3 regions of the Paenibacillus intestini genome follow, and region 2 is predicted to be linked to each of the others. Evidence: predicted binding sites of a transcription regulator. Region 2 holds the regulator's gene; each other region holds the start of a gene.
The links. Region 2 encodes LexA, which represses DNA repair genes until DNA is damaged. Its sites were predicted from a motif close to CGAACATATGTTCG; they were not measured.
Positions count from the first base shown of each region.

Region 1: the regulator LexA is predicted to act here: its motif matches at 3,667-3,680, upstream of recA (recombinase RecA).
Region 3: the regulator LexA is predicted to act here: its motif matches at 7,637-7,650, upstream of addB (helicase-exonuclease AddAB subunit AddB).

Region 1 is NZ_JAURUN010000002.1:287,027-297,268, forward strand. It holds gene rny (ribonuclease Y) at 1-1,265, opposite strand, end outside; gene J2T16_RS06495 (regulatory protein RecX) at 1,577-2,347, opposite strand; gene recA (recombinase RecA) at 2,533-3,597, opposite strand; gene J2T16_RS06505 (competence/damage-inducible protein A) at 3,838-5,094, opposite strand; gene pgsA (CDP-diacylglycerol--glycerol-3-phosphate 3-phosphatidyltransferase) at 5,204-5,791, opposite strand; gene J2T16_RS06515 (YajQ family cyclic di-GMP-binding protein) at 6,109-6,600, opposite strand; gene J2T16_RS06520 (hypothetical protein) at 6,750-6,914, opposite strand; gene J2T16_RS06525 (helix-turn-helix domain-containing protein) at 6,988-8,070, opposite strand; gene J2T16_RS06530 (DUF3388 domain-containing protein) at 8,137-8,904, opposite strand; gene J2T16_RS06535 (DUF3243 domain-containing protein) at 9,102-9,365, opposite strand; gene ymfI (elongation factor P 5-aminopentanone reductase) at 9,507-10,238, opposite strand.
Region 2 is NZ_JAURUN010000001.1:282,998-293,239, forward strand. It holds gene J2T16_RS01225 (methionine gamma-lyase family protein) at 1-1,098, shown strand, start outside; gene J2T16_RS01230 (MerR family transcriptional regulator) at 1,181-1,594, shown strand; gene glnA (type I glutamate--ammonia ligase) at 1,725-3,053, shown strand; gene J2T16_RS01240 (hypothetical protein) at 3,462-3,647, opposite strand; gene J2T16_RS01245 (aldehyde dehydrogenase) at 4,110-5,414, shown strand; gene lexA (transcriptional repressor LexA) at 5,572-6,198, opposite strand; gene J2T16_RS01255 (LysM peptidoglycan-binding domain-containing protein) at 6,493-6,870, shown strand; gene J2T16_RS01260 (DUF896 domain-containing protein) at 6,966-7,175, shown strand; gene J2T16_RS01265 (hypothetical protein) at 7,308-7,820, shown strand; gene J2T16_RS01270 (HAD family hydrolase) at 7,849-8,640, shown strand; gene J2T16_RS01275 (ABC transporter permease) at 9,249-10,178, shown strand; gene J2T16_RS01280 (carbohydrate ABC transporter permease) at 10,191-10,242, shown strand, end outside.
Region 3 is NZ_JAURUN010000003.1:426,812-437,053, reverse strand. It holds gene addA (helicase-exonuclease AddAB subunit AddA) at 1-4,072, opposite strand, end outside; gene addB (helicase-exonuclease AddAB subunit AddB) at 4,069-7,572, opposite strand; gene J2T16_RS11150 (hypothetical protein) at 7,798-8,463, opposite strand; gene J2T16_RS11145 (class I SAM-dependent rRNA methyltransferase) at 8,743-10,119, opposite strand.

The DNA.
Region 1 (10,242 bases), on a different contig from region 2:
GCTGCGGACAGCGCATCAGCTGCACCCACCAGCATCGCAATAACTGAAGTTGCTTCGCAGTCCCCGTGATGGGAAGCGATACTGTTGATAACCACTGGGTGTTCCTTGTATTTCTTCGCCAGCTCCACGCCAATTTCAACGTGTGATCCTTCCACTTCGTGATCCAGCGCTTTACCGATGTCATGCAACAAACCTGCACGTCTTGCCAAAGTTACGTCTTCTCCAAGTTCTCCAGCCATTAGTCCTGCCAAATAAGCAACTTCCATCGAATGTTTCAGGACGTTCTGACCGTAACTTGTGCGGAACTTCAGGCGGCCCAGAATTTTGATGAGATCTGGGTGCAGACCATGCACGCCCACTTCAAAGGTAGCTTGTTCACCGTATTCACGGATACGCTCATCCACTTCTTTACGTGATTTCTCCACCATTTCTTCAATACGTGCCGGGTGAATCCGTCCATCCGCCACCAGTTTTTCCAGTGCCGTCCGGGCAATCTCACGGCGAATCGGGTCAAAGCCCGACAGAATAACAGCTTCTGGCGTATCATCGATAATGAGGTCAATCCCGGTAAGGGTTTCAAGCGCACGGATGTTACGTCCTTCACGACCGATAATCCGGCCTTTCATTTCTTCATTAGGCAGCGTTACAACGGATACCGTTGTCTCCGCTACATGGTCAGCCGCACAACGTTGGATGGCGAGTGTAATGATCTCGCGGGACTTTTTGTCCGCTTCTTCCTTCGCTTGCTGTTCAATGTCCTTGATCATTTGAGCCGTCTCATGACGAACTTCCTGTTCTACGTTGGACAGTATGATACTGCGTGCGTCTTCCATCGTGAGATTGGAGATTCGTTCAAGCTCCGTCACCTGGTTTTTGTAGATCATTTCGATCTGTTGCTGTGTTTCATCGATACGTTTCTCTTTGTTAGCCACTTGCTCTTCTTTACGTTCGAGTGATTCCAATTTTTTATCCAGCGACTCTTCTTTTTGCAACAATCGTCTCTCTTGTCGTTGAATTTCGTTCCGACGTTCACGAGTGTCCTTTTCAGCTTCGGCGCGAATGCGATGAATCTCATCCTTCGCTTCCAGCACCGTTTCTTTCTTCAGTGCCTCTGCCTCTTTTTTCGCGTTCTCCACGATTTGTACGGCAGCTTGTTCCGCACTAGAGATTTTAGCCTCTGCAAGAGATTTGCGAATAAAATATCCGACTCCGAACCCAATAACGAGCGCGGCCACAACGAGAATGATCGTGATAGCAATATCCATACTGTTCACCTCCTCGTTGGTTCCTCCAAGGCACTCCTTGGGTCAACTTTTCTGTTTTCATGCCTTACATATGTTTGGGAATAACGAATACTCACGGCGATCCCCCGCCGATTTTCATTTCACATGTACATGATTACATGTACTATCCACTGTTTCCAGTGAACCCATAATCAGGAATGGACTAAATCTGAAGAAACCGAAACCGCTTTTTTGGAAGGAAAAAGGGTTGTCCATTTCTTACAGACTCATGTCCATTTTAGTATTTGACGAAAGAAATTGTCAAGAGAATGCAGTATTGTTAGTCTCCTCGTCTAGTCCCATAACAATGCTTCATCCTCTTTGGCATCTTCTGCCCCATCCTCTTCCATTAAACGATTCATGACTCGGCGCACCAGATCCATGCTAAAACCGCGTCGCATCAAGTACGGGAACGTTTTACGTTTCTTCTCCTGCACGTCTCCTCGAACTTGTTTCCACTTCTTACGGCCAGCTGTTAATGCCGTGTCGAATTCTGCATCTGCACTAACATCATCCAGTACCTCCGCAATAAGTTCATTTGTAATTCCTTTTTGACGCAATTCTTGCCTTATCCACAGTTTTCCCTTCCGCTGTCCCTCCATACGCTGTCTTGTCCATTCCTTGGCAAACAGGTCATCATCGACAAGCTTTTCTTGCTCCAGCCGATCGAGGACCTCTTCAATAATCGGTGCCGCGAACTCCTTTTGCTTTAACTTTTGCCGCAATTCATGACGTGTCCGCTGCTTAAACTCCAAAAAACGTAACGATTGCACGTACGTCCTCTGGCGTTCATCCGCAATAATGATTTCCTCCAGATCTTTCTTCATAAAAATGTTGCCACGTGTCATCCTGTACTTAATCATCACATCTTCCAGAACCGTAAGCGAATAGTGACCAAATGAAATCCGGTAGCGTGCTTCACGACTCTTCGTCCGCTCTACTCTGGTGATGATAAGTTCTTCATCGTCTGGAAATTGGGAGAACCCATTTAATTCTGCTGCTTCTTGCAATTCTTCGTCATCATCATGCACATTATATTCTTGCTCCTTTTGGCGATATTTCACTATGATCTTCACGCTCCCCTTTGTTTAGGTTACAGATGGCATAGATGCTAACAGCCCCTGTCCGGAATGGACAGAGGCTGTTAGCTGGCGAGAACCAATCCTATTTAGCTTCATAAGCATTAGCACCCGCTTATTACAGGTTTTAGGACGTCAGAATACAAAGTGCCTTCCCCTGTAGAGAAAGATTACTCATTAATTTCGAATAATTCCTGTTCTTCAGCCGCTTCTTTTTCTTGCTCTTCACTCGATGGAGCAGGAACAGCCGTTGTCAAATTGCTGGCTTCACGAATTTTCTGCTCAATCACATCAGCAATTTCTTTATGTTCTTTCATAAACTGCTTCGCGTTCTCACGGCCTTGCCCTAAACGTTCACCTTCATACGAATACCAAGCACCGCTTTTGTTGACGATATCCAGCTCTGTACCGATATCGATGATACTTCCCTCTTTGGAAATACCTTCACCATACATAATGTCAACTTCCGCTTGTTTGAACGGAGGTGCCACTTTATTTTTAACAACTTTAATACGGGTACGGTTACCTGTAATGTCATTTCCCGATTTGATACTCTCAATACGGCGTACATCTAGACGAACCGTGGAATAGAACTTTAATGCGCGGCCACCTGGTGTCGTTTCCGGGTTACCAAACATAACACCAACTTTTTCACGAAGCTGGTTGATGAAGATGGCAATCGTTTTAGATTTACTGATTGCACCGGACAATTTACGGAGTGCCTGAGACATCAAACGAGCCTGCAGACCAACGTGAGAATCTCCCATCTCTCCTTCAATCTCCGCTTTTGGTACAAGCGCTGCTACCGAGTCAATAACAATGATGTCTACTGCACCACTGCGTACAAGAGCCTCGGCGATTTCCAATCCTTGCTCACCTGTATCCGGTTGTGACAAGAGCAATTCATCAATGTTAACGCCCAGTTTGCTTGCATAATTCGGATCAAGCGCATGCTCAGCATCGATAAACGCAGCTTGTCCACCTACACGTTGGACTTCAGCAATGGCATGCAATGCCACAGTTGTTTTACCTGAAGATTCAGGTCCATATATTTCAACAATACGGCCTTTCGGCAAGCCGCCTGTTCCTAATGCAATATCCAAAGCCAAAGATCCGCTGGGAATGATTTCCACATTCATATGAGTTGACTCACCCAATTTCATGATGGAACCTTTACCAAATTGCTTCTCTATTTGACGGAGCGCCATATCAAGCGCGGCACGACGGTCTGACAATAAACTCACACCCTTTACTGTTTATAATATAATGATACCTTGTTTTAACTCGTTTGCCAAGCTTTTTTTCGAACATACATTCGTTTTTTTGTTCAGGCCGAGGCGCCTCTTCCTCATAGAAATCGATGAAAAAACAGAAAAAGAACCGTAAACAAGGCTGTAAAGCCACATTTTACGGTTCTTCCGTCTACAATCATTATACTTCCTCAATTATGCAAATGCAATCTGCCTGCGTAATCATCAATCAATAGCGACTAACTTTTGCCATAACCGATACAGAATGGCTTTTGCCGAGCGAATGCGAACCGTTTCCCGGTTACCGTTAATCCGGAGTTCATGAATCTCCGTATCCTTCCCACGCTCAGCCAAAGCGATAAACACGAGGCCTGGTGGTTTACGTTCCGAATATCCCGGACCGGCTACTCCGGTAATCGCCAATCCAAAATCAGCATCCCCGATCATACGGATCTGCTCTGCAAGCACTTTTGCCACCTCTGGGCTAACGGCACCTGGTGCATCTTCACCCTCCAGGTAACTGTGAGGCACATTTAACAGCTTTTCTTTGATCTCATTAGAGTAACATACAATGCCACCTTTTAACATCGAGGCACTTCCAGGCACCGAAGTTAAGCTCTGCATCACAAGCCCTCCTGTGCAGCTTTCAGCCGCGCTCAGAGTCAGCCCCATATCAGACATCATTGTAACAATCGTGTACTCTATAGGCACATCCTCGTTAGCGTAGAGATGTTCAGATAAACGCTCACGAATCTGCACTTCCATCGCATCCAGCTTTAGCTTGGCTTCTCCTTCGCTCGGAGCCTTGGTAGACACACGTACGGTTACTTCTCCCTCACTCGCGTAAGGAGCAATCGTAGGGTCTGTCTGTCCGTCAATCAAGTCAAGCAAACGGTCCTCCAGAGCAGATTCTCCAATGCCTGCGAATTTCAACATTCGTGAATAAATCGGCATTTCTTCTGTAAGAGCATGCTGAAGCAACCAAGGTTTGACTTCCTGCTCGAACATTGGGATCAATTCTTTAGGTGGCCCAGGCATAACAACATAATATTTATCGTTATCCGCAATCGCGTTTCCTGCAGCAAGTCCGGTTTCATTCGCCAGAGGGGTTCCACCCTCAAGCACAATGGCTTGGCGCCGATTATTTTCCGTCATTTCCACATTCCGATCGCGGAAGAAACCTTCAATTTTATCCATAGCCATACGGTCAATATGCAACTTCCGATTCAACACTGCAGCCAGTGCGTCTTTAGTCAAATCATCCTGCGTTGGACCGATGCCTCCAGAAAATAAAATAATATCTGCACGGCCCTGCGCGATGCGTATCGCTTCACTAAGCCGATTCTGATTATCTCCAACTACCGTTTGAAAATATACGTCAATCCCCATTGCAGCAAGTTCACGGGAAAGGTATCTGGCATTGGTATTTACGATCTGTCCCAGTAGTAACTCTGTCCCAACTGCAATAATCTCTGCCTTCATTTTGGCTTCCTCCTGTACATATGTGGAGTAGTCAAAGGGCAATAGGATGAGTTCCTATTGCCCTTTGACCCAATGAGTCTTTCATCATTACCCGATTCAGCTTAAATCATTACGCTTTTGATAAATGAAGCAAGTTTTTGTTTTTGATAAAGTAGTCAATTCCAGACCAGATGGTGATCAGAGCCGCTACATATACCGCAATTTCATCGACATGAATACCCGTGTATGAGAAGGGGAAATTGTTCAGCAGTAGCAAAACAATGGCTACAATCTGTACTACTGTTTTCAGTTTACCCCAAGCACTCGCAGCTACAACCGAACCGTCCAACAAGGCGATCTGACGTAGGCCGGTCACGGCAAATTCACGGCTGATAATAACGACTGCAATCCATGAATCCAGCTTACCCATTTGAACCAATGAAATCAAAACAGCGGTAACCAGAAGCTTGTCTGCCAGAGGATCAAGCAGTTTGCCCAGATTGGTGACCATATTGTTTTTCCTTGCAAGATAGCCGTCTATTCCATCCGTGCTTGCAGCAACGATAAAAATAAAAGCAGCAATTAACTGATTATACGGAAGCGTAAAGCTCCCGAGATGTAACGGCTCTGGATAAAACGGAAAATCCACGAGCAGAAACACCATCAAAAAAGGGATTAAGCAAATTCGTGCAAGCGTAATCCGGTTGGGTAAATTCACAAGACGCCCTCCCTTTGTATCCTCCATTACTTCAAACAATCATCTTACATTCCGTATTCATCATCTGAAGCAAGAAATGAACGATTGAAACGTCGACTTATATTTACATAAAAGCCTATGTAGAAACGCAAAAAATAAAGTCTACCGCTCAAACGCAAAACTGCTTTTAAACGCTCCGGTGACTTCCAGAAGTGTACTGCTTTTCACAAAGTCAGCTAACGATGAAGACTGGACTTGATGCATGACTGCCAGCAATGCACATTCAGTATAATATACGTACCAATACAGTGTCAAAAAGACATTTCTGTACAAGAATTTTATTTAAAATTAGTATATTGCAGATCCAGTGGCAAGTTAGCTCCATTAAGAAGTTGCATAACGGCTTGCAGATCATTTTTGCTCTTACCTGTCACCCGAAGCTGGTCTCCCTGAATCTGACTCTTCACCTTCAGTTTGGAATCACGGATGAGGATATTGATTTTTTTAGCCACATCTTGATCAATGCCCTGCTTGAAATTCAAACGCTGGCGAACAGTACCGGAAGAAGCTGGCTCCACTTTCCCGTAATCCATATTTTTCAGCGGAAGCCCACGCTTTGCCATTTTGGATTGTAAAACTTCAATAACCGCTTTTAATTTGGTCTCATCATCAGACACAATCGTAAGAGCATCCTTATCCAGTTTCAAGCTACTTTTACTGCCCTTGAAATCATAACGAGCACCAATTTCTTTTTCCGTTTGCGTAACGGCATTGGTCAATTCTTGCAAGTCCATTTTGGACACAATATCAAATGAATTTTCTGAACTCAAACCAAGTCACCCTTTCAATTAATCATATGTTCTGTAACATTATAGAGTAAACTTCAAGCAAAAGTCTAATTTTAGTCATGTTTACTCATAGAAAAAAGCATTTTTGGAGTACCATTCGGTCACCAAAAATGCTTGCTGGTCGAGCTACCTTAATACCGGCTACGGTTAGGCTGTCTGAACATATCGAGCACACCGAGCACGATATGCGCAAGTCCAAAGCCCAATATTCCGTAACCCCAGGCATTTGGAGTCAGGTAATAACCCAGGAGGCTGACAATGATCCCTAAACCGGTTACGATCCAGCTGACTGTCACGGCCTTCCACCTCACTTCACCATAAGTTAACTGCAATTGAAGACAAGATTATTGTCCCCTGCAGTTAGCCAGGTTATTCGCTGCTGGAGCTTCCGCCTTCCGAGGAACCACTGGTCGTTGTGCCTGTCATGCCTTCAGTTCCCGTGGAAGTAGCCGCGCTATCTGTATCCAGTTTAAGACGAATGCGGTTGGTTGCTTTGCCGTCCGTTACGACTTGACCGCCAACATCAATTGTTGTTGCCGCCGCATAACCGGATTTAATGTACATGCCAGCGCTGTCCAATGTAAATGTGAACGTGTCACCGTCAGCAGTATTGCCATACTCGAGTTTCTCACCGCTTGAATTCTCACCTTTATACACTTCAAGCCAACTATGACCTGTCGCCTTGATCGTCACGGTTACAGGCTGACCCGTGCTTCCGCTAACTTTGAAGTTTGTAATATTGCCTGATTTTCCATCTTCAGAAACAGTAACAGAACCAGGTGTGGTTGGTGGTGTTCCCTCTGGGGTCTCACCTGTTTGGCCATCCGTTTGTCCATCGGTTTGTCCATCGGTTTGACCTTTATTTTCTCCGTCGGTCTGACCATTCGTTTCATTACCGCCGCCGTTTCCGCCAGCATCACCTTTACCGGCATCATTCGATCCCGAATCGGTTGCAGGCGGAGTTGCAGTTTGCCCGTTATCGGATGGTTGATCAGGTTTGTCATTAGCAGGTTTTTGACTGTCCGTAATCTTTGTATCATCCAGCCCTTGTGGATTGGTGTCATCGCCCTTGTTGTTTGCCATATACAGATACAAGAGCACGATAATCAGAATAGGGAAAGTCCACATCAGAGCAACAGACATCCAGCGGTTGCTCCGCTCCGCCGGCCGGCTGGAGCGCTTCTGGATTACCGGCTCCATCGTTGCTTCCGCCGTTTCCGCAGGTACGTCCTTTTTGTGTCCTTCCAGCAGCTCATCGGCATTAAGTCCCACCGTTTCCGCATAGGTTTTTATAAATGCACGCACATAGAAGCTGCCGGGTAACACTTTATAATCCCCTGCTTCTATAGCCTCCAAATACCTCTTGCGAATTTTTGTCATTTCCTGTACATCGTCGAGACTCATCCCTTTTTGCAGCCGGGCCTCTCTTAACTGCTGACCCAGTTCAGACATGCCATCTCCTCCTTATGTTTAACTCTTCAGTTGTTGCTGATCTATTCCATGATTCCGTACGGAGCTTTACAGTTCGTCGGTATAGCTTGCCGTAAACGTATCATAAATAATTTCTTCGTTAGGATTATTACGCAATTCAATAATAATATCAAAATCATTATAATCATATTCGGATTCCTGCACAAAAATATCCGGATGCTCAATCACTTTCGTACTAGGCATCGACATGATATCCTGCAAAAGATTATAGTGCCGCTCACTGGAGCGAATCGTACTGACAATCCCATCGATAATAAATACATTATTCGGGTTTAACTCGTCTTCTGACATCTGGCTACGTATCGTTTGGCGAAGAAGGGTAGAAGATACAAAAGTCCAACGCTTCATGGCACATACACTGCCTGCGATGATTGACTCTGTTTTACCAACTCGCGGCATACCCCGCAAGCCGATGACCTGATTGCCTTCTCTTTTAAATACTTCACCCAAAAAATCAACGAGTAACCCAAGTTCGTCCCGAGTAAAACGAAATGTCTTGCGATCATCTGAATCCCGGTCAATGTACCTACCGTGACGTACAGCCAGAATATCCACCAATTTAGGTTGACGCAATGCAGATACCGTAATGCTGTTGACTTTACCAAGCATCTCTCCCAGCAGACGAATCTTTTCGTCATCATCTGACTCGAGCAACATGCCCCGTGTTTTGCCTTCAACACCGTTGATGGTCAATATATTGACTTCAAGCATCCCTAGCATGGAGGCGATATCCCCCAAAAGACCAGGTCTGTTCTTATGTATTTTATATTCCATATACCATTGTTTAGTTTCCATGTATACACCCCGTAATGCATTATTCCACATTATTCGACAACATCCGAACGTGTCCATTGGACGCTATTTCGGGTCATCTTCTAAAAATGGGTCACGTTAATGATATATAAAATGAAAATGAATTACAAGAACAGCTCTGTAATCCGTTTGTAATCATTAGAGAAAAGCCCCCTTGCGGGAGCTCTTCATCTCTAGTCTTATGCGTTTTGTTTGGCCAATTTGACCATCAGGCACGCAATCGTACGACGCTCATCCGCATCGCCGACATCCCATAGTTCCTTCAATGCTCGGTTGGAATGGTTCGCCGGGTCAACTTTCTCATCCAGAAAGTCGCCGATCTCGTATGCCAGTTTGTTGATGGTTTCTTCACTCATCCCCATCCTCTCAGCTTGCAGTACGCGATCACCCAGGAACTTCTTCCATGTGTCGAAGTTAGAAACCACTGTTTTGTCTGTTGACATGATAAATCCTCCTTGGCTGACGCATGAGATTTAAAATCAACAGTTGTAATATGTGCTTTCGGGACATTTTATATACGAGCATTTAAAATTAAAATCAAGCTGTAAGTTCACAATCCACTGACTTGCAACTTGAACACGGCATTAAGTCAGCCAGCCCCCATTCGGACTGATAATCTGTCCATTGATATATCCCGACTCAGGTAGCGCGAGAAAATAAACCAGTGACGAAATTTCGTCCGGCTGCGCCAGTCGCCCCGCAGGAATCTCCTCTTCCAACATCTTCAACTCACTCTGATCCAGATGGTCTAACATCGTGGTCTGAACAGCCCCTGGGGCAACGGCATTCACCGTAACGCCGGAGGGAGCAAGCTCTTTAGCAAGTGCCTTCGTGAAGGCATTTACCCCGCCCTTGGTTGTGGAATACAACACCTCACAAGATGCACCAGATAGCCCCCATATGGATGACACATTAATAATTCTACCGTATCTTTGGGAGATCATATGTGGCATCATCTCTTGTGTACATAGAAAAGTACCTTTCAGATTAATTGCCATCACTTCATCCCATATTTCCTCTGTCACATCCGCTAGCAAACCATAGTGAGATATACCAGCGTTATTCACAAGAATATCCGGCAACAACTCGTGAGCAGCCAATTTTTCCCGCATACGCTGAATCTGTTCCCTGCTGCGAAGATCAGCTGAAACCGTCATGATACGTCCATTTCCTCGCTCCATACAACGTCTTGCCGCTTCATTGGCTGCTTCATGCGATTTCATGTAGTGCAACACAACATTCATACCTACACTGGCAAACCGCTCTGCAATTGCAGCTCCTATGCCTCCGCTTGCCCCGGTAACCAGAACAGTCATTTCC
Region 2 (10,242 bases):
GGCTCAACGGGGTATGCCTATAACGATCGTGGACGTGAGGTGCTTGATGAGGTGTATGCGGATGTGTTTGGTGCAGAAACTGCACTGGTGCGTCCTCATTTTGCCTCAGGAACACACACGATAAGTACGGCCCTGTTCGGCGTATTGCGGCCAGGAGACAATCTGTTGTACATCACAGGTAAGCCCTATGACACATTACATAAAGTGATCGGCATGCCTGGTGATGGAACAGGGTCTCTCCGTGATTTTGGGGTTGGCTATGCTGAAACTGAACTCACAAACGCAGGGCAAGTGGATTGGGGAGCGGTGGAAAAGTCTATTACGCCAGCAACGAAGGTTATAGGCATTCAGCGCTCACGCGGTTACGACTGGCGTTCTTCGTTTACAATTGATGAGATTGCAAATATGGTGGCACGTGTTAAATCGTTGAAACCAGACGTTATCGTGTTTGTGGATAATTGTTACGGCGAATTTACTGAAGAACGCGAACCTACGGAAGTAGGTGTGGACTTGATGGCAGGTTCGTTGATTAAAAATCCTGGTGGTGGGTTAGCAGAAACCGGAGGATACATATGTGGTAAAGAGAAGTATGTACAACTGGCAGCGTATCGCTTGACTGCACCTGGTATTGGGGGTGAGGTCGGTGCTATGCTGGGGACAACACGAGGCATCTACCAAGGACTTTACATGGCTCCGACCATTGTTGGTCAAGCGATTAAAGGAAGTATTTTTGCTGCGGCGATGTTTGCTGCATCCGGATTTGTAACCAAGCCTGCGTGGGATGAGCCGCGTACCGACCTGATTCAGGCGGTGCAATTCAGCTCTGCGGAGCATCTAATTGCTTTTGTGCAAGGTATTCAGCAGGCAGCAGCTGTGGATAGCCATGTTGTGCCTGAGCCTTGGGATATGCCTGGATATGAGCATCCTGTCATTATGGCGGCAGGTACGTTTATCCAAGGAGGAAGCTTGGAGTTATCCGCCGACGCACCGATTCGAGAGCCTTTTATCGGTTATATGCAAGGTGGGTTGACTTACTCTCATGTTAAATATGGCGTTTTAATGGCATTACAAGCGATGAAAGATCGTAAATTATTGTGAGTTTATCTAACATGTCATTGACACTTTGTAACAACTAAATGTACAATAGGGTCAAGAATAGATGACTGGAAGGTTGATGAACATGGGCGACGAGATTCGCAGAAATATGGCCTTATTCCCGATCGGTATCGTAATGAAACTTACCGACCTGTCCGCGAGACAGATTCGTTATTATGAGCAGCATAGTCTCATTGTTCCTGCAAGAACTTCAGGGAATCAGCGTTTGTTTTCCTTTAACGATGTTGAGAGATTGCTAGAGATTAAAGCTCTGATTGAAAAAGGAGTTAACATTGCTGGCATCAAGCAAGTGATGAATCCTGTCTCAAAAGAGTCTGAAGAGGCAACGGTGATTACGCCAGATACGGAAGTTAAACGTAGAGAGCTGTCCGATACGCAACTGCACCGCTTGCTGAAGCAACAGCTGGTGTCAGGCAAAAGACCAGGCCAAGTATCTCTCATCCAAGGTGAACTTTCTCGTTTTTTTAATAAAAAATAATCGGTTCACCTAACGAGGCGGGTAAGGTAAATTTCAAACTTCTGATGTCAGACTCCTTGACCCGTGGAACATTCTAATGTACAAATATAACATGCAAGCCAAATACGCAGATAAGAAAGGGAGAGGAATCATGAGTTATACAAAAGAAGACATTCTCCGCATCTCCAAAGAAGAAAACGTACGATTCGTTCGATTGCAATTCACCGACTTGCTGGGAGCGATTAAAAACGTTGAGATTCCTGTAAGCCAGTTAACGAAGGCTTTGGATAACAAAATGATGTTTGATGGTTCTTCCATTGAAGGTTATGTTCGTATCGAAGAATCCGACATGTACCTCTATCCGGATCTTGACTCTTGGCTTATTTTCCCATGGGTATCCGATAATCGCGTCGCACGTTTGATCTGTGACGTATATCTGCCAGACGGCAACCCATTCCCAGGTGATCCACGTGGCATCTTGAAGCGAAACCTGAAGGAAGCCGAAGAAATGGGATTCACTTCCTTTAACGTTGGTCCTGAACCAGAATTCTTCTTGTTCAAAACGGATGAAAAAGGAAATCCAACAAACGAACTGAATGACCAAGGTGGATATTTCGACCTTGCACCAACAGATCTTGGTGAAAACTGTCGTCGTGATATCGTTATTACACTTGAAGAAATGGGATTTGAAATCGAAGCTTCTCACCACGAGGTAGCTCCTGGTCAGCATGAGATCGACTTCAAATATGCGGATGCATTGAAAGCGGCAGACCAGATCCAAACCTTCAAACTCGTTGTTAAAACGATTGCACGTCAGCATGGATTACATGCTACGTTTATGCCAAAACCATTGTTCGGTATGAACGGTTCCGGTATGCACTGTAATCAATCCTTGTTCCGTGGCAATGAGAACGCATTTGTTGACGAGTCGGATGAACTGGGCCTGAGCAAAACTGCACGTCACTTCATGGCTGGAACGCTGAAGCATGCACGTGCGTTTGCAGCAATCACTAACCCGACTGTGAACTCATACAAACGTCTTGTGCCAGGTTACGAAGCACCATGTTACGTAGCATGGTCTGCAAGTAACCGTAGCCCAATGATCCGTATTCCTGCTTCACGTGGTCTGAGTACTCGTGTTGAAGTTCGTAACCCGGATCCAGCTGCTAACCCTTACCTCGCTTTGGCTGTTTTATTGAAAGCAGGTCTGGACGGAATCAAACGTGAGCTTTCCTTACCAGCTCCGATTGACCGTAACATCTACATCATGTCAGAAGAAGAGCGTGTGGAAGAAGGCATTCCTAGCTTGCCAGCTGACCTGAAAGAAGCATTGAACGAATTGATCCGCAGCGAAGTCATCTGTGATGCTCTCGGCGACCACGCCCTGGCTCACTTCTACGAGCTGAAAGAAATTGAGTGGGATATGTACAGAACACAAGTCCACCAATGGGAACGCGATCAATATATCACGTTGTACTAATACCAGAATCCCTTGCGCCATCTGGCGTAAGGGGTTTTTCTTTTTGGGGATAAATAATTTCTGGATGAACTAAAAGGTGAGTGCCCACAAAATGCCCGCATCCAATAAGATGCAGGAAAAATGCAAGAATAGCGCTCCTCATGGGAGCGCTATTCTTGCATTTAATTTACTCTATTGAGGGCTTTCTAGCAGTAGCTACTCTATTTTAATAAACTCGACACAGGGGCATTAAAATAACCCCATTTTGTTTGTTTTGTTCGTTAATAGCTTACATGAAACTTAAAAAGGATGATATAACTACCATGGTTTGCACTTACAACTGTGAGCCCAGGTCGAATAGGAGTCACCAAAAAATCAGGGCCAATATCACAAGCGCCATCACTATAGATTACATCATAAGTATAGCCACTATACCACTGACCAGGTTGGCCTACTTTTGAGTATCTTACATATTTCTGTGTTGCCTGAATCGTAATACTTTGTGAAGTTAATGAATCTTGAGAAGAAGGTGAAAGCGGCAGCAAATGATGTTGGAACAGCGACGATTGCCACAATAACAGTTAAAGCTCCAAGTGAATACATTTTCTTTTTCATACAAATACCTCCTAATATTTGTAATGAATTGGTAAAACTTTACTCTTTAAAACTACCATATTATTAAATGTAAAATAATATAATTTGTCACATTGTTTACTATATTTATCCTCAGATCACATCCAAACATATATGAAGATAAAATAAGAAAGTCCAAAAATTTATATTTGTGCAAAGTAAATAGTTATATTATTGTGAAATCTCTAAATGAAAACTAAACTCAAATAAGAACATGGAGAGTCAGAAATATGATAAATTCTATGTCTGAAAAATTCATAAAAGAGTCAAGAACATACAAGCAATCGCTGAAAAAATAAAGAAGTATGCGTCATGCTTTCCACTTATTTTGTCTTTTGACATCTGTCTTGTTTCAAAACTATGTTGATAGTTTCATATATAAAAGATATAATTAATTTGATTTTGGACAATATAATTTTTATAAATTAATTGGAGATGATATTTTTGGAACACCAAGCGAAACAACTTGTGACTACACAACGTACGTTTTTTAATACAGGACAGACTAAACAAGTGGAGTATCGGATTCAGGCTTTGCAAAACTTGAAAGAAGGGATCGAGAAGTACCAGCAACGTATTCTGGATGCGCTTCGTGCTGATCTCAATAAATCAGAGGCTGAAGGATATGGCTCGGAGATTCGCATTGTATTGGGTGAATTGGATTACACGCTGGAACATCTGCGTGAATGGGCTACACCACGTAACGTTCCAACGAGCTCTGCAATGCCAGACGCGGCTAGTACGATTTACCCTGAGCCTTATGGAGTTGCTCTGATTATTGCGCCTTGGAATTATCCGTTCCAACTGGCGTTTGGGCCGCTAATCGGTGCAATTGCTGCAGGGAACTGTGCTGTGATCAAACCTTCTGAGCTTACACCAGCGACGTCTCGTTTAATTAACGATCTTATCCAGGACATATACCCTGAGGAGTACATTGCTGTTATGGAAGGAGAGGTTGAAACGAGTACAGCACTGCTTAATGAGAAATTCGATTATATTTTCTTTACAGGCAGTACGGGGGTCGGTCGTATTGTCATGAAAGCTGCAGCAGAGCACTTAACTCCAGTGACGTTAGAGTTAGGCGGTAAAAGTCCAGCCATTGTGCATCGGGATGCTGATCTGAAACTGGCAGCACAACGTCTTGTGCGCGGTAAATTTCTGAATGCAGGGCAAACCTGTGTTGCACCGGACTATTTAGTAGTAGATGAACAGGTACATGATCAACTCATCGAGGAAATCAGAGCCGAGGTTCGCGATAAATTTGGGGATGATGTGATGCAAAATAAGGATTTTCCTCATATCGTTAACACACGTAACTTTGATCGTTTGAATGCTTTCCTTACGAATGGCAAAACTTTAATGGGAGGGCGTTCGAATCGGGATCAGCTTATGATTGAACCGACTGTTCTTGGCGATATCGATTGGGATTCACCAGTAATGCAGGAAGAGATCTTTGGACCTATTCTGCCCGTATTTACGTATCGTGATTTGAATCCAATGCTCGATGAAATCGCTCGGCGGCCTAAACCACTCGCTTTGTATTTATTTACTGAAAATGAAGCTTTACAGGAGCAGGTATTAAATCAGGTTTCTTTTGGTGGAGGCTGTATTAATGAGACTCTATCTCACATGACCTCGCATTATTTGCCATTTGGGGGTGTGGGAGAGAGCGGTATGGGTTCTTACCATGGACAACAGAGTTTTGAAGTATTCTCGCATCACAAAAGCATTCTTAAACGCACTAAATAATCTCTTGTTCAGCGCATGCACTTATTAGAGTAGTTGGTTAGTAAATGATATGCCCCAATTATTAGAGTAAAAGAAAGAGGTTGTCCTGTTGATCAGGGCAACCTCTTTCGTATTCTATCGGGTAGAACGTATTAGCAATTTAATAAACCAATATGCATTAATGAATATCGCGGAAAAGACCAATGACCTTGCCTAGAATACTAACGTGTTTCAACCGCAACGGTTCTAATGTAGCATTTTCCGGTTGAAGGCGAATGTGATCCTTTTCCTTATAAAAAGTCTTCACTGTTGCTTCATCGTCCTCAGTCATGGCAACGACAATGTCACCATTATCAGCGGTTTGTTGCTGACGAACGATTACATAGTCTCCATTAACAATACCGGCTTCAATCATACTGTCCCCAACAACGGAAAGCATAAATACTTTCTGTTCTCCTACATAATGTGTAGGAAGTGGGAAGTAGTCTTCAATATTTTCTGTTGCCGTAATCGGCACACCAGCTGTTACTTTACCCACGACCGGAATTCGTGCAACGCTGTGGGCGAACTGATGAGAATGCTCAGACTCTTCCTGGCTTAACAATTCAATCGCTCTTGGTTTGGTTGGGTCACGTCTGATTAACCCTTTCTTCTCCAAACGATCCAAATGTCCATGCACTGTGGAACTGGAAGCCAGTCCAACGGCTTCGCCAATTTCTCTTACGGAAGGAGGATACCCCTTCAAACGGACTTCATTTCGTATAAACTCCAGGATAGCCTGTTGCCTGCTGGATATCTTCGACATACCGTATCAACCCCATTTTAGTAACGTTTGGGAAAATTATAACATAGAACCTCCGTTCGTACAAACATAAGTTCTAAAGAAATCATATTATTTCTACTTTTTTCGATTCAGACTCATTAGTTTTTTTGAAAAGAGAGTTTAATTGTTCACTACGCAAGAATTTCCAATACGAAAGAAGATGTTTTAATGTCGAAAAAAGAGCGAACAATTGTTCTAAAAAAGTCTTGAACAAAACAAATGTTCGTGTTATATTGATTCCAAGAGATAGGAACAAACGTTTGGAGGCGGGGACAAATGAGATATTCTACGTATCAGAGCATTTATAAACCAGTAAATTCAGAAGCTTTAAAGTCTAATATAGGGCAATTCAGAACGTTCATGACACGTCTTAAGTTCTCTAAGGGATTGATTAAGCTGGCAATTGCTTCATTAATTATATTTATTGGATGTAGTACAGTGCTAACTGTCTTTGCTGGTAACGAGAATGATCTACTACCTGGTGGTAAGATTGCTGTATCACAGGGAGAAACATTGTGGAGTATTTCTTTGGAACATAAACCAACGTCGATGGATACGCGTGTATATATAGAAGCAATCAAAAAAGTGAATCAACTTGAATCAGCAACAATCCAGACAGGACAAGTTCTAATTTTACCTCAGTTTGTTAAATAGAGTGCGCATCTATGCAGGTTGGCGCGTACTAACTTGACAAGCCGCCTTTCTCATGTCAAAGTTAATATGACTTTGTATTTTTGGAGGGGACAAGCTTGGATATAGATAGTCTGGTAGCACGTATTAACGAATTGGCTCGCAAGCAGAAATCCACTGGACTATCAGAGGAAGAACTTGCTGAACGTGCCAAATTGAGAGAAATTTACCTAGGTAACATTCGTAGCAACTTCAGACAGCAACTCGATTCAATTGAGATTGTTGACGACGACAAGGGCCAAGGCCACCAAGGCAAACTCAAACATTAATTTACGAAACCTAAACATATCGTTATGATATTTAGGTTTCTTCATGTTAGCTGGGGATGCTTACTATAAGGGGGAACATCGGTTTGCAGTATAATTATGTAAGCCGATACAAGACACATAAGGGGGATTCACATGTCACGGCGTTCGTTCGAGAGAACGGTTCGGAAAAATTCGAAGCAATTGAATCAGCAACGTAAAAAAAGCGGTCAACCAATTACAGGTAATCCAGGTGAGGATGTTTACAAAGGCAGAAGCCTTTTGTTCCCTATCTTTTTAATTGGTTTAGCGTTCTTGTATCTGTTCATGAGTACTTTTTTAGTGAAAGCACCGATGACAACCTGGGATTGGGTCACAATGCTGCTCTATGTATTTTTGGCTGTCATTTTTATGTTGCGCCGTCCTTACGTTAAAATTAGCAGTAATCGGATCATTACAACGAAGGGGAATCGTGAACGATCGATCGGGGTTGACGATATTATCAAATTCCGTTTTGAGCCAGGTACTGTTGTTATTGAACACAACAGTCGTGGAAAAAGATGGGTTTTCACCAAGTTGTTAAATCGTTACGATACAGAAGCGATTACCGAGCGGTTGTTGAAATTTGCAAAAGCACACCAGATTACCGTAGAAACGATTGATAAGTAATTAACGTGTAAAGGGGCAGATGATCGGAATGGCGTTAAAAGCGATTATGTTTGACCTGGATGATACTTTATTATGGGATGAACGGAGTGTACGAGAAGCCTTTCATGAAACTTGTCTAATTGCTGCAGCAGAAACAGGTGTTAATGCTGAGGCACTCGAAGAGGCTGTTCGTAATGAAGCACGTGAACTATATGAATCTTATGAAACGTTCCCTTTTACCAAAATGATTGGAATTAACCCTTTTGAAGGACTTTGGGCGAACTTTACGGGAGGAGAACAGCCGGAATTTCGTCAGCTTGAACAATTGGCTCCAATTTATCGCAAGGAGTCTTGGCGCCGTGGTTTACTAAAGCTGGGTGTCGATCATGATGAGCTTGCAGAGCGCCTGGCCTCTCAGTTTGGTGCAGAACGTAGATCGAGACCTCATGTATATGAAGAAACGATGGAAACGTTGCGCCATTTGCAAGGTAAGTACAGATTGTTGCTTTTGACTAATGGATGTCCTGCTTTACAGCAAGAGAAACTTGATGGTGTTCCAGAGTTATCTCCTTTCTTTGATGAGATTATTATCTCAGGTAGCTTTGGTAAAGGTAAGCCAGATCCATCCATTTTTGAGCATGCGCTAAGTAGACTGGGTGTTCAACCAGAAGAAAGTATGATGGTAGGCGATAAGTTAACAACAGATATTCGTGGTGCGTTGTCTTCAGGTATTCGTGCAGTATGGATTAACCGCGAAAACAAAACAAATAATGAAAGTTATTCACCGAACCACGAGATTAAACATTTGTCTGAATTAGAGGGGCTTATCGCAAATTTTTAAAATCATAGATGACATAAAATCTTCGCCCAAATAGCTATTCATTTAACATTGGTTATGACATGAATGATCGTTTGTTCATGTATCGTAACCAATGTTTTTTTGTTTTAATACATTCCATATAAGAGTGTTTTTAATGCATTGTTAGGGGCGATTATTTAAATTTTTAATGAAAAGTTATTGAAATTAAAAAAAAGCTGCTTTAGAATACAACTAACATACTAGTATGACTAGTTTTTATTTCTACAATATTTCGAGAGCATTCACTGATCAACTACAAGTACATTTTCAGATGCATGAAAAAAGAAAAGGCGAATGATTTAATGGCCATTTTGTAAGCGCTTTATACAATGACTGATTCAATTTAACGACATTCAAGCAATGCATGCTCAGTCAGGTTCACACGTTTGCATATGCTTGAGTGTACATATATCCCAAATTGATACCGTTTACATTTTTGATTTTGTAGTGGAGGTGAATCGAATAGACAGGTATCCTTTGCAACACGAGGGAGAGAAAGACTTGTCAAACAGCGATTAAAGCATTTTTAATCAAGCATGGATCGGAGTGAATGACACATGAAGTCAGAAACATCTAAGGCAACGATACCGATGATATCTTCACGTAAAGAAAGCAAGTTGCGAACAGCTACCATATTGATTCGTAAAGATTGGCAGTTGTACTCGCTACTAGTTCTTCCCATCATTTATCTGATTATTTTCAAATATGGCCCGATGTTAGGCAACATAATCGCCTTTAGGCGATTTGTACCGGGTGGCAGTATTTTTGGAGAAACCTGGGTTGGATTACGATACTTCAAAATGTTCATTGAGGACCCAACGTTCTGGCGAGTTTTTAGTAACACACTTATGCTCGGCGGGCTTGCGTTGTTATTTACGTTTCCCGTGCCGATTATTTTCGCACTGATGCTTAACGAGGTGAAGAGCAAACGATTTAAAAAATTTGTGCAAACAGCGTCGTATCTGCCTCACTTTCTATCGATTGTTATCGTAGCAGGTATGATTCTGCAATTAACGGCAGTGAATGGTTCGATCAACGGTCTGGTTGCATTTTTTACTGGCGATAACATTCCATTCATGCAACGTGCAGAGTGGTTCAGAACCATCTATATCTCTTCTGAAATCTGGCAGGGTATGGGTTGGGGAGCTATTTTATATCTGGCAGCACTAACTACGATTGATGAATCTTTGTATGAAGCAGCACGAATCGATGGAGCGAATCGCTGGAAGCAAACGATACATGTAACCATTCCAGGCATTTTGCCAACGATTGTTACGTTGCTGATTTTAAACATGGGGAACTTCCTGGCTGTAGGCTTTGAAAAAATCTTGCTTTTGTATAATCCGCTTATTTATGAGACTTCCGATGTAATTTCGACTTATTTGTATCGTGTAGGTCTTGAATCGAGCAACTTCAGTTATGCAACGGCCATTGGTTTGTTCGAATCGGTCATTGGACTAACTCTAGTATTCACTGTAAACGCTATCTCACGCAAACTGACACAACGAAGTTTATGGTAAAGGAGGAACACCATGCAGGAATCACGATCATACAAGGTATTTAAGGTATTTAATGTAACATTCT
Region 3 (10,242 bases), on a different contig from region 2:
ACCCACGAATCCATTCCTCAGGAGATTGATCTGCCGGGAGACCATACGTGAACGGGATTTCCCTTCGAATCCACGCCGCACGCAACATTTCCATTCCTGGTTGTGTATCAAAAAAAGCAATCAGTTCACTTCGTTCAATCGCCTCTGCTTGATAAGGAAGCAATATTTGAATCGCCAGCAGGCGCGAAATCGTCTCATCAACAATCGCTTCATCCACAACAGATCCGTCTACAGGGAGATGCTGCATGAGCGTGTGGTACACCGTTCCCCGTTCTGTTCCTGTCAGTTGCCGCTCTCCCATGAATTTGGGACGACGCAAGTGTAGTTTGAACGAAGCTTGTGTCGCTGGACTCGTCTTACTATCATTGCTTCCATTCCACTTACTATCACTGCCTCCAGTCCAAGCTTGCTCCTGCAGCTCTTCCATAACGGGGTATGAAGTATCCTCCTGCGTCGATAACAGACTCTTGATTTCGGTTACCGAGGTGCTCGCCGCCACTTGTGAAGCTGATTCATACGGATATGTCCAGGAAAGCCGCTTATCTATCTCCCGTACAAGCGCATTTTGAGCATTAACATCCAGAACCCCTTCACTGTTCGCTTTTAGATCCACTAGTTCATCCGTCTTCTGATCTGCCGTTACCGATTCAATCTCTGAAACCGGATTGGCTTGTACGCCCTCGGTATGATCGATCACTTCTGTCGATGGGTTTAATCTGACGGGTTTCGCCGCATGCAGAGCATCCAATCGTTCTCTCCGCAATTCAGTTAATTCATCTTCTTCACGCTCCAGAAGGTCGGCGTGTTGCTGGAGAGATACCCGATCCGCAGCAACCACGGATATGCTCCAGCGTGATTCATCACTCGCAAGGCAAGCCGCATAAGAATCACGATCACCTGCTAGCTCACGCAACACCGCTGCGTCCCGGTGTCTGATCAGAGCTGGCCCGATCCAATCCAGATAATTTCGTCCCGCAGCAAGCAGATAATCGGGTAGCGCAAGCTCTGGACTGTCTTTAACCTGTGACCAGGTTTGTGCCTTTTTGGCAGCGTCCTTCACGGTGCCTACCAGCACCATCTTTTCTTTTGGACGGGTTAAAGCCACATACAGCACTCGCATTTCTTCCGCCAGCAGTTCAAACTGAGCACGGCGACGAATAGCCAGATTGGCTAATGTAGGATAGGCCACCCTGTTGTCACGATCCACAAACCTCGGCCCAAAGCCAAGTTCCTTGTGCATCAGAAACGGTGCATGCAGATCTTGTTGATTAAACATTTTGGAGATACCGCCAACAAACACAATAGGGAACTCCAACCCTTTGCTTCGATGGATCGTCATAATTCGGACCGCATTATCCTGTTCCCCTGAACCGCTGGCTACGGTGCCTAAGTCCCCGCCATTTTCCCGTAGTCGTGAGACATATGTCAGGAACCGGAACAGCCCGCGGTTTGCAGTTGCTTCCTCATACTGACGCGCCCGATCATACAGAGCCTTCAGATTACTTTGACGCTGCTGCCCACCAGGAAGCCCGCCAACCCAATCCAAATATCCGGTTTCCCTATAAATGCGCCAGATCAGCTCACTTAAACTGCCTTGTCTTGCCTCGAGTCTCCACTGTTCCAACTGACGCATGAAATGAATGAGTTTCTGTTGCAACTGCGAGTGCGCGAGTTCTTTTCCTTCTTTTCCACCCGTAAAGCCTGCCTCTTGTTCACTCGCTTCCGTGTGCAGATCAACTCCCGAATCAAAATTCATCTCCACAGTAACGGCTGATTGGCGCTGAGCCTGTTCGATTTCTGACCAGCCTTCTGGCCACTGCATCTGAACCAAATCGTCCACATTCGAACCCTGTCCAGGCTGAGAACGTTGACCAGTCATATCGGAGGCACTTCTCCACTCTCCTGTAGCAGAGACAACGGCATCATAGAAGGACTGTCTTTTATCCCCCAGACGAATCTGAGCAAGCTCTTCTTCATCTAACCCAACCATGGGAGAACGAAGTACGGAGGCCAGAGGAATATCCTGTCTTGGATTGTCCACAAGCTGCAACAGAGATAACATCACTTCCACTTCCGTAGCTTGAAAATATCCCTTGCTCTGCTCTCCACCTGCAGGGATACCCTGCTGTCTGAATTCCTCAATCATCAGCGGTGCCCACATCAGCGTGGAACGCAACAAAATAACAATGTCTCCATAACGTGCCGGACGCATCGTTTGCAAAGCCTTGTCATACACACTCAGCGCAGGCTTGTCTGTCTCTCCGACCATCTCTCGAATACGCCCGGCGATGGCGCGCGCTTCCAATTGAGCCGTTTCGAGTTCGGCACTCTCCAGTTCTGCAACTGCGGTTGCATCCACACCGTCTTCCGTACCTTCCGATACATCGATTCCGCTGCCTTGGCGATCAATTAACACAAGCTCAGGTGTGTAGGCCTCACTTCCAAGTGTATCTGTTGGAAAGGAAGCCCCGTAAGCCAGCTGAGCTCGTTCATCATAAGCGATCTCAGCGACCCCTTCATTCATCAACTGTCTGAATATGACGTTGACGGAATGCACCACCTCAGCACGACTACGGAAATTGCGGGCAAGGTCGATTCGTTTCCCCGTTCCCGTTGCTATCCCTGTTCTTGTACCATTCTCTCCGTTGTTCTCCGTATCCACATGAATACTTGGAGTATAGTTACGATACTTGTTCATGAACAGGCCGGGTTCAGCCAAGCGAAAACGGTAAATGCTCTGCTTAACATCACCGACCATAAATCGGTTACCTGGATTCTCTCTGGAGATCAGCCTAACGATATCCTCTTGAACCGTGTTGGTATCCTGGTATTCATCCAGCAGTACTTCATCAAAACGTGCACGATATTCCATCGCCGCATCCGAAGGCATCGAATGTCCAGGTGTGGAATCCTCATGGCGCAAAATGTGCAGACAATAGTGCTCCAGATCGTTGAAATCCACTTGTCCGCGTTCCTGCTTCGCCTGAAGATAACGCTCGCCAAAGGTGCTAACCAGACGGGAAAGCTCCTGCATCAGCGGTGCAGCTTGTTCCAGCTCCTTCCAGAAGGAGAAGGCACTCCTTCCAAAAAGTGAACCTTTCAGATCGGCAACAGCCTTTTTGGCCGTTTCCCGCAACTCCTTCACCTGTTCCTGCAGCCCAGGATCGGTCTGATTTTTTTTACAAGGCTTCAATTTGCCAAATGCAGCTGGCTGGAACACCTCAGGCAACCTATCCCAAGGCATGACCTCAACAGCGGATAAAAGCTCTTCAACCATCGCCAAATCCTCTTTGAGTGTCTCCGCATAAGGTGCAGGACCCTCCGGTTGCAACGAAATCTGAACCCCTTGCCGCAACAAACCCGCCGCCCCGCTCAAAGCGAGAGCCGCATCCCGTAAAATGCTCTGTACCCATGCCGATTGCCCCAGTGCCTCTACACTTTCCACCTGAAAAGCTTCACCCATCTCCATCAGCCAGTGATCTGGCCAGGAATGGCTTCGCGAGAAATCGTATAAACGCTGTACTAGCCGGTGCATTGCATCATCATTTCGCTCTCCACTGAACCAGTCCACCAGTTCGCGAAACGTACTGCCCTCGTCTTCTCCGCCATACTTCTCTTCAAACAACTCCTCCAGCAATTCCTGACGAAGCATCTCAGCCTCATTTTCATTCAGAATTCGAAAAGCCGGATTTAGCGGAATCTGCTGATAATACTTGCGAATGACTTCCATACAAAAGGAGTGCAGCGTTGTAATGGATGCTCGTCCAAGCAACGACAACTGCCTGCGCAAATGCTCCTCCTCCGGTTGCTCCTCAAGCGCACGCTCCAGCGCTTCCCGAATACGCTGTTTCATCTCAGCCGCCGCCGCCTTCGTGAACGTGGCTACCAGCAAGCGGTCCACGCTGAATCCTTGGGAAGGGTCTGCGATTTTGCGAATAATCCGCTCCACCAGAACAGCCGTTTTTCCCGATCCTGCAGCCGCGGCGACCAGAATATCTTCTCCATGTTCAGCAATGGCGCTCCACTGATCATCACTCCAGAAGCTGCCTTCCGGTTTAGGCATATGCATCATAACGTTTCCCCCTCCTTGCTGTGAGACAACATATCCCAAACTTGCTGTTTGCCCGGTTTGGACAGCAGTTTATAGTCGTTCCCCTCAATATTTTCATCAAACTGACAGAGTGATTTATATGAACAGAACGTACAGGCGATCTCCTGCTGTATCCGATACGGTTCAATGGCTGTATCTCCATCTGTAATACGAGTTCCAATCTCACGAATATTGCCGCGAACAGCAGCAAGCAGCGTATCCCATTGTTCTGGCGTCGCGACAGCAGCACTGCTATAAAAGCTGCCATCTGCTTTTAATGCCACCGGAATAATGGTGGAATGTCCTTTATCAAGGGTATTATCCATTTGAGCAACAGCATCACGGTCAGCGAGCAGCAAACCCTTCATTTTAAAACGTTTCAGAAGTTCTTGTTCTGCCTGTTCCGATGTCATGCCGTTTGCGGATTGCAATAGTGGATTATGCACATGGAAATAGAGGGTGCCTCCTGGCATCGCCGTTTCCCCTAACCACTCTTCAGCAGCGCTAAGCAACACCTCCAGATAGGTGAGCATTTGCAATGATAGCCCGTAATAGACTTCATGAAGCTTGAGATCGGTCTGACTTGATTTGTAGTCAATTACTCTTAACAACAGACCGTTCTCTCCTTCAGCGACATCCACGCGGTCGATCCGGCCGACAATCTCCAGTACACACCCATTCTCCAGTTCAAAACGCAACGGCGGCAAAGGTTTCCCTGGACCAAAATCCAGCTCCAATCCAATCGGTTCAAAACTACCGCGTCTGGACTGTTCGCCCAAAATAACGGATGCCCGGCTGACGATATCTTTTAATTTGCGGAAGATATACCCATAACGCTTTGTGCTAAGCAAAATTTCTCCTTGGAGTTGCGGAGCGATCTGCTCCACCGTCTGCTCGGCTTCCTGGCGACATTGTTCGGGTGTCAGACTGCCCCAGCTCCGATTTTCCTCACGCAGGCGCATCGCCAGTTGACTCAGTGCAGCATGGAATAGTTGCCCGATATCCGGAGCTTGGAGGCGATATAATTGCCGATCCTTCAGCTTCAGTCCATGTGATGCAAAATGAGAGAATGGACAGGCTACAAACCGCTCCATCCGTGAAACACTCGTTCTCACCTCCGTACCGTACAGCCTGCGGCTGGTCGAAGTATCCAGTCGCCGCGCACGGTTACGATAAAAGACAGAACCCAGCAACCGCTCCAGCTGAGGACGACTCGCTTCCCGGTTCACATGCCAATTGTAGACGGCCCACCATATTTCAGGAATGTCTTCTCCTCTACGCCATCTGCGCAATTGTCCAATCAGCATGGAGAGGCTTTGTTCTGGATGAATCGCGTAAGAGAGGTGCACGGATTCCAGATCCGAGACGGGCGGCTGAGCAAGCAAAGGCTGCTCTTGCAATCCAAACATTTTGCGTACATGGCGCACAATCTCGGAAGGGAGTAACGACTTACCCTCATCATCTGCGACAGGATAGCTCAGCCATAACTGCTTGCTGGCAGCGGTCAGAGCGGTATAGATGAGAAAACGTTCATCCAGCATCAGTCTCGTTGCACCAGGTCCCAGACCCATACCTCTCTCTGTCAGCAACAATCTTTCCTGCTCCGTTAGTACTCCGTTGTCCTGAGGGATCGCTGGCAATTCCCCATCAACCGCCCCAAGAATAAATACATATTTCATATCACGCAGACGAGTACGATCCATCGAACCAAACAGCACCTGGTCAAGGGCCGGGGGAACAAGCCCCAGCTTGAGCTCAGTCAGTCCTGTCTCCATCATGCCCGCAAACAAAGTGATGTCCAGGCGTTCATTGCCCATCATATCGACCATCTGGTCAAGAAGATCCAACACGGCCCCCCACATTTGACGATGCTCTCTAGAACGCTCCGGGTCTCCCTGCGCCTTGGCTTCAGCAGACATCTGATCCAGCTTATGCGCAATATCTGCATCCTCTAACAGTCTGAATAATGCCTCACACTGAGCAGTAGCCGTTTTTGCTTTTTTCATTCGTTTCTCAAACGTGCCGAGTGCCGACGTAATCAAGGTTCTGCAGCTTTCCATCAGCGATAACACCGCATCTCGTCCTCGGCTTCGTTCTTCCTGTGCATTATCCTCCAGTGAGAGACTCGGCACATATTTCCACGGCTTTCCATCGTTCCACCGATATCCATGAATACCGCAAGCAAGCACGTAGTTCTCCAGCTGATCCATATCCTCACGCGTGATGGAACCATCGAGCGGAAGCAGCAGATCTGTCTTGACACAGCGAAAAACATCCTCATAACGCCAGTTACGGCGGACGATATCTAATGCAGCACGAATAAATTCGGATAATGGATGATGTAACTCACTTCGTCTTCGGTCCAGAAAGACCGGAACATCATAATCCCTGAATAACGGTTCCGCAATATCAGCATAGGTCTCCAATCCGCGAACCAATACCGCCATATCCCGATATCTTGCTCCTTCTTCTTGGGTTAGGCGACGCATCTCACGTAGTGCACCCTCCAGCTCTGCCCGGCGATTCTCCGCAGCCATCAAGCGTATACCTGAATCCTCACCCTGACTTCTCCAGCGAATACGCCGATCAAAACCGGCCTCCAGATGGGCAAGCCCTGGCCGCTCCTTGAATCTCGGCAAGACTTCATCATGGAGAACAGTTGTATCGGCAGACACACCCAAATGTTCAGCCATTCCTTTGAGACGCACATATGCACTTGCCGTTGGATAAAATAATTCAAGTTCCCCAGGGAGCACACCTTGTTCGTACGTGCGATCAAGCGTCAGGGAAATCGTTACTGACGAAGCTTGTAACATGAGCTGTCCTATTACACTCATCTCCTGCGGAGTGAATCCATGGAATCCGTCAATCCAGACCTCGGCCCCCTGCAACCATGTACTTTCTGGCAAACGACCTGTCAGTTCATTCAGTGTATCTTCATCATCTATATATAAATCCGCCAATTCCTGCTCATAATCATGGTAGATCAGATTCAAATCATGGAGCTTATCCTCCAAAATAGGTGAGGCCGATGCGATGCTCCACGTTGCAAGCCCTTCTTCGAGTGCCGAAGCATGAACTTCATAACGTTTAAACTCACTATATAAATTAGTCAATTCCCCGATAAAACCAAGCTGGCTTCCTGAAGCAGCAAACAGTCTCAGTTCTTCTTTCCTACGCTGAATGACTTTATATAAAAGCATCTTTTTGCCCTCGGCTCCGATCGGAACGCGAGCAGAACCGCCAGCCTCCTGCATGATGCGATAAGCCAGACGACGAAATCCAAGAACTTCGGCACGCATCGTACCTTTGATATCTCCCGAAGATACCAACGCCTGCTCTGTCCGGAACGAGCTTTGTTCGGGAACGAGTAAAATCAACGGTTTTCCTTGGGGCTCCTGTCTAAGCAGAGATGTGATTTCTCGGGTAATCAGTGTGCTCTTACCACTGCCTGCCCGGCCAATAACAAAGCGTACGGACATGTGTCATCCTCCAAACTGCACGTACAAGATTTTAATTTCCAGTATACCATACCTTCTCCGCTTCGGAACATACGTTTGCCATGATCCACCTAATAAGAACACAATATGGCTATTAAAAAGAGCCGCCGCCTGTTCAATACAGCCAGCAGCTCCCTATGGATTGACGTTTATTACCAAACTCGGTGACAGATACGCCTAGTATTTGTTTTCAAGTTTACAATTTCGTTAAATGAATTCATGCTCTACAGCCTTCTGTAAGGCCTCGAAAAAATCCCGGTTTCTCTGGCTATATCCAGGCTTATTCAAAATCTCAAATGTACGTTCGATCCCCTTTTGCACTAATGCCTGATCATTGGTTAGCAATCCGTAGCTTAAAATCGTTACGCAACAGTTAAAAAGATCACCCGTAGGCCAGTGATGCGGTCGTTTGGTCAAATATTCATCAACAGCAACAGCTTGATCTATGCGCGGCAGCAAATACTTGCTTTCAGCTTCTTTGAATCTGTCTGCTGTTTGCTGGGCCGCTTCTTGTATATTTTCAGAGGAAACAAGAACAGAATGTTTTTGCTGTGTATACCTTTCAACACTATTGCCGAAGCCGACCGGAGCATTTGAGATCAACGTTATTTGATGCTTTTCAAGAAAAGTACGTAAACGTTCAGTGGCAGCTTCATAACGGCAGGCCATGATTGTATATACAGCATACGGCGGTTTTGAATGACCAAGATGGCTATGTAAGCTCCAAACTACACCCGGCTTAACATTTTTTTTGAACGTATAGTCCGTCGGGCTGGAATCAGCCTCTCTATGTTCTACATACCCTTCCGGTGCAATGAATTTCCCCAATTCAGTATAAAATTGTTTTCGAATACCTTCTTTTAAATTCCTCATATCAATGTACGCCTGCTACGTCTATAATTACGCGTTTCAAATAACATACCCGTAACCATAGCGAGCAGACCTCCTCCTTTTTTCAAACTAAATCCTGCGGTTGCCAACCTAGATATAAATGAGTCGGGATGAAGACTGAACACTGTATCCTTTTCAATCAATAATATAAGCTGTTCGCCAAGAGCAAGCTTTTCTTCATCAATAAAATACCCTATAAGATGGACTTTTTAAAGTGTCTATCTCACAGGGTACATGTGTCATTCTATAAATAGAGTATTCTTAATTTTTTTTGCTTCTCACTTCAAAAATAGCGAATTTCAGGTAATGCCCTTCATCTACGCCCAAAATTTGCGGGTGATCCTTACCGGCTGCTTTCCAGTCGATTAAACGTAATACCTTACCTGCATCTTCAGCTGCATCCGCAATCGTTTCCAGGAAGAGGTCAGGACGCATGTGGTAGGAACAGCTTGCGGTTACCAAATATCCACCCTCGTTGACCAATTTCATGCCCTGCAAGTTGATATCCTTGTAGCCGCGGCATGCCCCTTTGACAGCTGATTTTGTTTTGGCAAAGGCAGGTGGATCAAGGATAACGACATCAAACGTTTTTCCAGCACTGGACAACGCTTTGGAAGTATCTACCTTTTGCTCAGATGCTCGTGCTCGCGCATTGCGCTCATCAAGTCCTTTGACTTGCTCACGCAGATATTGAAAAGCGTCGGCTACCACGAATTCGACCCGATCCGTGAATCCATTTAGCTCCACATTCGTTCGCGCACTCTCGATCGCATGCTCGGAAATATCGAGGCAGGTTACTTTTTTCGCTCCATATTTGCACGCATTCAGCGTAAAGCTGCCGGTATGAGAGAAACATTCAAGCACGGTGGCACCGTCCCAATACGGGAAAGTAACCACTTTGCCACCCTTGTTCACAGGCAACAGCTGTTCTGTTCCTTCATGCTCGACCTGTTGCACTGTGATGCCGCTTTTGTACCCCCAGCCTTTCATCAATGGTTCAATGGCAGCCCGGTTTTCACGCTGGTCGAAGAAGTAACCTGTTTTCTGTCCTTCCACGATATCCACCTTGATAAGTAGCCCATTTTCAGTCACAGTCACATGACGCGGGCATTCCCCATAGAGTGGTCCTTTGATCTGCTCCAGGCCTTCGAGTTCACGGATCGATACATCACTGCGCTCAAAGATACCTTCCGGCTGCATCACTTCAATGAGAGCCTGGACAATCGCTTCACGGCAACGGTCCATACCTAGTGTAAGGATCTGCACAACTAAAATGCTACCAAACCGGTCAACGATCAATCCAGGTAGGAAATCAGCTTCACCATAAACAAGACGGTAGGCTTCGCCATCCTGAATGAAGCGTTCCCGGTGACGCAGACAGTCATGGAAACGAGCCGCAAAAAAGGCGGTATCCATCTGTTCAAACTCCAAAGGCTGGTACGAGACTACACGAACGGTAATCTGGGAAGCCGGATTGTAATACCCTGTCGCCAAGTAGCGACCTTGATGATTCAGTACATTGACGATATCACCCGGTTCCGGGTTGCCGTCTACGGATGCAATTTCATTATTAAAAATCCAGGGATGCGCATGTTCCAGCCGCTTTTTGCGGCTTCGTTCCAGTGTTACGGATGGCAAGATTGATCCACTTCTTTCGTAAGTTAGTTGAAAAGATAGGTTTGGGCGGCAACGAGACGCTCCAGGAACGAATTGATTCTACGATCGCTGTTGTCCTCGGATTTTTCTGATTCCCTTCTCCAA